One region of the Rhizobium binxianense genome, then DNA from elsewhere that is predicted to be linked to it. Evidence: riboswitches for the same ligand, from Rfam matches in the RefSeq annotation. Region 1 holds a riboswitch; the other holds the start of a gene.

The links. Region 1 has a riboswitch for FMN ahead of ribN (riboflavin transporter RibN). Riboswitches for the same ligand answer to the same signal wherever they lie in the genome.
Region 2: it holds a riboswitch for FMN, as region 1 does, so the genes downstream of both, PO860_RS12295 (6,7-dimethyl-8-ribityllumazine synthase) here and ribN (riboflavin transporter RibN) in region 1, are expected to answer to the same signal.

The regions. Positions count from the first base shown of each region.
Region 1 is NZ_CP118713.1:1,242,717-1,245,918, reverse strand. It holds gene PO860_RS06170 (esterase-like activity of phytase family protein) at 1-856, opposite strand, end outside; gene ribN (riboflavin transporter RibN) at 940-1,848, opposite strand; FMN riboswitch at 1,933-2,088, opposite strand; gene hupB (DNA-binding protein HupB) at 2,247-2,522, opposite strand; gene lon (endopeptidase La) at 2,729-3,202, opposite strand, start outside.
Region 2 is NZ_CP118713.1:2,468,059-2,471,260, forward strand. It holds gene PO860_RS12280 (hypothetical protein) at 1-180, shown strand, start outside; gene PO860_RS12285 (GCG_CRPN prefix-to-repeats domain-containing protein) at 268-576, opposite strand; gene PO860_RS12290 (SRPBCC family protein) at 760-1,206, opposite strand; FMN riboswitch at 1,512-1,654, shown strand; gene PO860_RS12295 (6,7-dimethyl-8-ribityllumazine synthase) at 1,734-2,168, shown strand; gene PO860_RS12300 (VOC family protein) at 2,407-3,096, shown strand.

The DNA of each region.
Region 1 (3,202 bases):
CGTCGGGCTCGCGCGCAACAGCCTTGGATTCGCCTGAGAATTTCAGGGCGCCGTCACGCTTGGTGTCGATGCCGGTAAGATCGACGCTGCCGGCGGAGAAGTGCGTCTTCACTTGAGCCGTGTTGGCGTCGATGATGATGATCTCGTTGTTTTCCTGCAGCGTCAGGGCGATCTCGCTCAGGCCGTTGAAGGCGACGAATTCCGGCTCCGGATCTTCGGGCGCGACGCCGGCAAGGCCGGTCAACGCCACGTGTTTGATCGTGCCGCATTCGACAGTGCCGTTCTTGACCTGGAAGACGACAAGGTCGCCGGCCGGCATTTGCGGGATCTTGCCGTCATTCACCTCTTCGTCGCGCTCGTTTTCGATCGCGATGGCACCGAGCGTCTTGTCCTTGTTGAGGGCGATCGAATCCGGCTGGCCGCCGAGATCGCAGCTGTTTTCGATCTTCTTCGTCGCCACGTCGACGATCGCAAGGCGGCCAGAGGGCTTCGCCTTGCTTTCGGAAGTGTTGACGGCGACCAGCGCCTTGCCGGCGCTCGAGGTGACCGATGTCGGCTCGCCGTCCATCATCAGCGCGCCACCGGCCTTCGGAGCCTTGGCATCGGTAATGTCGATGAAGCCGATCGCGCCGAGCGGGCTGTCGCTATAGATCAGCGTGTTGCCGTCGTCGGTCGCGGTAATGATTTCGGCCGACGTGGCCGAAAGCTTATCCTTGTCACCAGGCAGGTTCTGGGCCACCGGGAAAGAGGCGATTCGGTTGAAGACCGGTTCGGCCGCAGCCGGAAAGGCAACGGATGCGAAAAGCACGGCAGCAAGCGCTGCCTTGCGCGATGAAATTGTCATGAAATCCCCCATGTGTCGAACATTCGAAACATGAGTTTTCTGCGGGAGCGGCGTGACAGAGGCATGACAGATGCGACATTTTGCGCCGGATCAGATCAGGCGGGTTTGCGCTCCCTGCGCATCTCGTTTCGCATGATGAAAAGCGAAGCGGACAGGATGAGCGCCGCTCCCAGCCAGAGGTAACCCGCCGGCGCATAACCGAAGAACAGCCAGCCGGCCAGCACGTTCAGCGGCAGTTTCAGATCGTCGAAAGGCTGGACGTAGGCGGCATCCGCTGCGGCATAGGCAAGCGTCAGAAAATACTGCGCCGCCGCGGTCAGCAGTCCCGCCAGCAGGAACAAGGCAAGGGCTGCGCCCGTCGGCACGGCAAAGCCTGCAGCAAGCGCCAGGCCGCCGTTTATCGGCGTCAGCAGAACGAGCAGCCAGACGGTGATCGTCTCCGGTCGTTCGATGCCCGTCAGGCTCTTGGTGATCAGCGACGAGGCGCCCCACAGCAGCGCCGAGAGCACCGGCAGGAGTGCGGCCCAGCCAAAACTGTCTGACCATGGCTGCAGGATGATCATCGCGCCGCTGAAACCGGCTGCGGTCGCCGCCCAGCGGGCCGGACCGACGCGCTCACCCAGGAAAAGCCGGGCGCCCAGAATGATGAAGAAAGGCGAGGTCATCACCAGTGCGATCGCCTGCCAGATCGGCACCGCGGCAAGACCGGCAACCCACGCCTCGACGCCGAGCGCGGCAAGCACGACGCGCGCGAGGTGGCGCCAGGGATAGTGCGTGCGCATCGCCGCAAGGCCGAGCCGGCGAAGGAACGGCAGCGAAAACAGGAAGGCGAAGCCATATTGCCAGAAGGCGGCCGAGGCCGAGGGGAAGGCAAGCTTCATCGTCAGCCATTGGGTGACGACGTTGAGAAGCGAAAAAGCAATGCCGGCAAGGACCATCCAGAGGGCGCCAACAACGGCGCGGGACGGCTCGGCAGCAAGGGAAGTCTGATTCATGTCTTTCATCCACGACTTAGGGACCAACATAAATCAGGACGCATGAGCTACCGACACGGACGACATGACGAATCCTCGCCCTTCGCACGACCGACTCATTCTCTTCCATCCGGACTTTAACCGTCGGCTCCGGAATCGCACCGGATCTGCTTGACCCCTCCCCCGCTTCGACACGAGAAAAGGCGCTCGCGGGCTTGGGCCGAGACCCTTACCGCCGGTGGGGAGTTTCACCCCGCCCTGAGAACGGGAATCTCGTAGATCAAAGCCGGCGCGGCGGCAAGGCCGGCCAAAGCAAAAAGGTCCGGCAAAGCAAATGGCCCGCCACAAGCAAAAGGGGTTCGGCCAAGCCGAACCCCTCTCAAATCCTGCACAACCGGTCTCGTTTCCGGCTGGCGGATAATCCCAGATCAGCCGTTGACGGCGTCCTTCAGGCCCTTGCCGGGCGTGAACTTCGGCACGTTGCGAGCCGGAATGTCGACTTCAGCGCCCGTCGACGGGTTGCGGCCCTTCGTTGCGGCGCGATGAGAAACGGTGAAGCTGCCGAAACCCGCGAGGCGGATGTCGCCCTTGTTCTTGAGTTCAGCCTGGACAACGTCAAAAACCGCGTCAACAGCGGAAGCCGCGTCAGACTTCGTCAGTCCTGCCTTTTCGGCGACTGCGGACACGAGTTCATTCTTGTTCATGTTTCCACCCCTTTCTAAATGGTATGAAACGACTCAAAAGTAAGCTAGGCGCCGAATAGGTTTCATCAGGCCCGCCGGAAACCCAAAAGCCCTGCAAATCAAGGAAAAGCAAGCGTCTCCATGACGTTTTCACAAAAAAGGCTGGCGTTTTCGCCAGCCTTTTTCCGTGTTTTGCTCCAATGGGGCATAAATGTGGCCGAGGCCATTCAATGCGCTATGGTTGCGCCTGTCTCATCGAGGCCTTCGACCGATGTGATGACGGGCGTTTCCACCGTGCCGTCCCATTCGATCGGCTCCGGCCGCCGGATCAGCGCATGCTTGATCACCTCGCCCATGCGGGATACCGGGATGATCTCCATGTTGTTCTTCACGTTGTCCGGAATCTCCGCCAGGTCCTTGGCGTTTTCCTCCGGAATCAGCACCTTCTTGATGCCGCCGCGAAGCGCTGCAAGCAGCTTTTCCTTGAGACCGCCGATCGGCAGCACACGGCCACGAAGGGTGATTTCACCGGTCATGGCCACGTGCCTGTTCACCGGGATACCGGTCATGATCGAAACGATCGCGGTCGCCATGGCGACGCCGGCCGAGGGGCCATCCTTCGGGGTCGCGCCTTCCGGCACGTGCACGTGGATGTCGCTCTTGTCGAAGCGCGGCGGCTCGATGCCGAAATCGACAGCGCG
Region 2 (3,202 bases), 1.2 Mb from region 1:
CCGCTGGATGGGAATGACATGGCACTGCTGACGTCGGTCCTTCGGCGGTGGTGCGAAAGGTATCAAGTCGAGCTGACAGCGGAAGAGAGCAGCCGCAAGGCGAAGGAACTTGTCGAATGGTATGAATTCGGCGTCAAGGATCCAATCGAGCTCGAAGAACTCATCGACGGGAAGATCTGACCGAAGTGCACAATTGCCAGCTTTCATGCGAAAAGGCCGGGCGAAACATCGCACCGGCCTCTCCATGCTTGCCTCTGAATGAGGCCCTTAGTAGTCATCCCGCCAGCGGCGCTCGCGATCCCAGCGCCGCTCATCGCGCCAGCGCGGGCCATCCCAATCCCGGTGACGCCGCTCCCAGCCCCAACGGGGCGGACCACCGTAGAAAGCGACCGGCGGCGGACGGCGCCAGTTTCGCCGGCATTCGCCCCAGCGCGTCAGGTGCCAGCCGCGACCGCAGGCGTAGTCAACCTTTGTGACAGTGCTCTCAACCTTGATTGTCCCAACCGGCATCGCCTCAGCTGTGCCGATCGAGAGGCTGCCAGCGAGCAAGGCAGCCGCGATAGAAAGTGCCTTCATCGAAAACTCCATTTCATCCAGCCGCAATCACTTTAGGAGCGCCAAATTGAACTGGAGATGAACTACGCGTTCATGTTTGCGGGAGAAAAAGAAACGCTTTCGGTCGACCGATCGGAGCGCCGGCCGGCAGTTTTCCCCCTCCGGCAAGCGCTTCCGGGTACCCTTCTTACGGCGGAAAACCGTTCATGTCCTACCGTAAAAAGGGTCGGGACCTGGATCACGCCCGGCGGCGACCTCGGTCAGCCGCCCGAGATAATGGGCCCAGCCTTCCGCATGGCCGGCGCATTGATCGGCGCTCGGCAGGCCGCTATGCGTGAGCCGCAGCAGCGTTCCGCCCCCCTGCTCGATCAGGTCGATCTCGACCAGGCTGGATCCCGGTGGCACGACCTCGCTGCCGTCCCAGCCGAAGCTGTAGGCAAGGCGATGAACCGGCACCACCTCGCGAAACGAACCGCGCGCAAAGCGGGCGCCGGTGACGTTAACGAGATAGAGCCCGCCCGGCTGCGGCTCGACCTGCGCCTCCGTTCCCATCCAGCGCAGGATCTTCTCCGGGTCGGTCATCAGCGCAAACACGGCAGCCGGCGGTGCTGCGATATGCGCTTCGCGGTGAACGACGAAAGCTTCTGGCATCACTCCCTCCCATGGTGACTGTCGTCTGCCCGCCTCGGGCGAAGACGCCGTATCCTGTTCCGTCCTGTTGTCCTGACGTGGATGTCCTCACCCGAGCATGTAGGCGCGCGCCCATCCTCAGCAAGAGGGAACGGCTGTCGCGATCGACGGGCGCTCGCCAGCGCCCGGAGCACAAATGCCGAAGAGAGCCTCAGGATGAGGAACCATGGAGGATGCCGTGCCGCTAATGAAATGCATGGAAAACAACTGGTCGCTGCTAAAGCATTTCCCCTATTGCCAGCCCCTCGCCTTCCCCCTATTGTCCCCGCCGTTCTCAGGGCGGGGTGAAAGTCCCTACCGGCGGTATGCAATTCCAGTTGCGAGCCCGCGAGCGCCTTCTTCGGAAGGGTCAGCAGATCAGGTGAGATGCCTGAGCCGACGGTCATAGTCCGGATGAAAGAGAACGTGCGTTCCTGCCGCCCTTGCGGGCTGTCGGGGACGCTCGTGATCGCCTTGGGTGATGTGTCTGTTCGCCAAAGGAGATTACCGTGACACCCACCCGTTATGCCTTTATCAAAGCCAGCTGGCACGCCGACATCGTCGACCGTGCCCTTGACGGCTTCTACCAGCTCATTCCGGCCGAGCAGGTCGATGTGTTCGATGTTCCCGGCGCATTCGAAATGCCGCTGCTATCGCGCGACCTTGCCGCAACCGGGCGCTACGGTGCCGTCGTTGCTGCCGCTTTCGTCGTCGACGGCGGAATTTACCGCCATGAATTCGTCGCCCAGGCCGTCGTCGATGGGCTGATGCGCGCCGGCATGGATACCGGCGTACCAGTGCTGTCGGTTTCGCTGACGCCGCATCAATATCAGGAAACCGAACACCACAAACAGATCTACCGCGCGCATTTCGTCGAGAAAGGGCGCGAGGCTGCAAAGGCGGCTTTGACGATCGGCAAAACCCGCGCTGCTCTCGCCGCGTAAGGGTATTCATTTCCCTGCGCCGGCTCGACGGGCCGCAGAATGACAGACGAAGACGGCGGGAGCGGATCCCGCCGCCTCGTCGGATCGGCAGACGAGCGACGCCTAGTGTTGCAGCGGAATGCGCCAAACCACTCAATACCGACAGAATAATTGATTCGACGCCCTTGCCACGCTGTGGTCCACTGACCGCCGACATGTATCGCCATTCTTAATGCGTCCAAACCTCAAGGAGCTGAAGATGAGCAATGCAATGCGCAGTGAAGCCCCCATCCAGACCCCGAATACACGGTCCGTCGACACCAAGCTCGAAGTGGTCGTCATCCCCGTTGCCGACGTCGACCGCGCCAAACGTTTTTATGACGGCCTGGGCTGGCGGCTCGACGCCGACTTTGCCAATGACGCCGATTTCCGCGTGATCCAGTTTACCCCGCCGGGCTCCGGCTGCGCGATCATCTTCGGCAAGAATGTCACCGCGGCGGCACCGGGCTCCGCCCAAGGGCTCTACCTGGTCGTCTCCGACATCGAGGCAGCCCGCCGCGATCTCATCGCTCGCGGCATCGAAGTGAGCGAAGTGTTCCATGACGCTGCCGGCGTCTATGCCGGCAAAGACGAACCCTATCTCTTCGGACGGCTGCGCGTCGCCGGCCGCGATCCCGAGCACCGCAGCTATCGCTCCTTCGCCTCGTTCAAGGATCCGGATGGCAACGGCTGGCTGTTCCAGGAAGTCACCACACGACTACCCGGACGCATCGACGCCGACGAGACGAAATTCACGACGTCAAACGAGCTTGCGTCAGCACTGCGCCGCGCGGCAATCGCCCACGGCGAACACGAGAAGCGAAACGGCGGCAAGCATGACGAAGGCTGGCCGGACTGGTATGCCGAATACATGGTCAGCGAGCAGGCCGGCAGAGCGTTGCCGTTGTAGGCAAAGGCTGCGGCGTCATCGCAGACCGCAACACCAGCTGAAAAGCATCTCGGCCAATAAAAACTATCCCAACGAGGATCGCGTCTCTGCGGCTTACCAAATACTG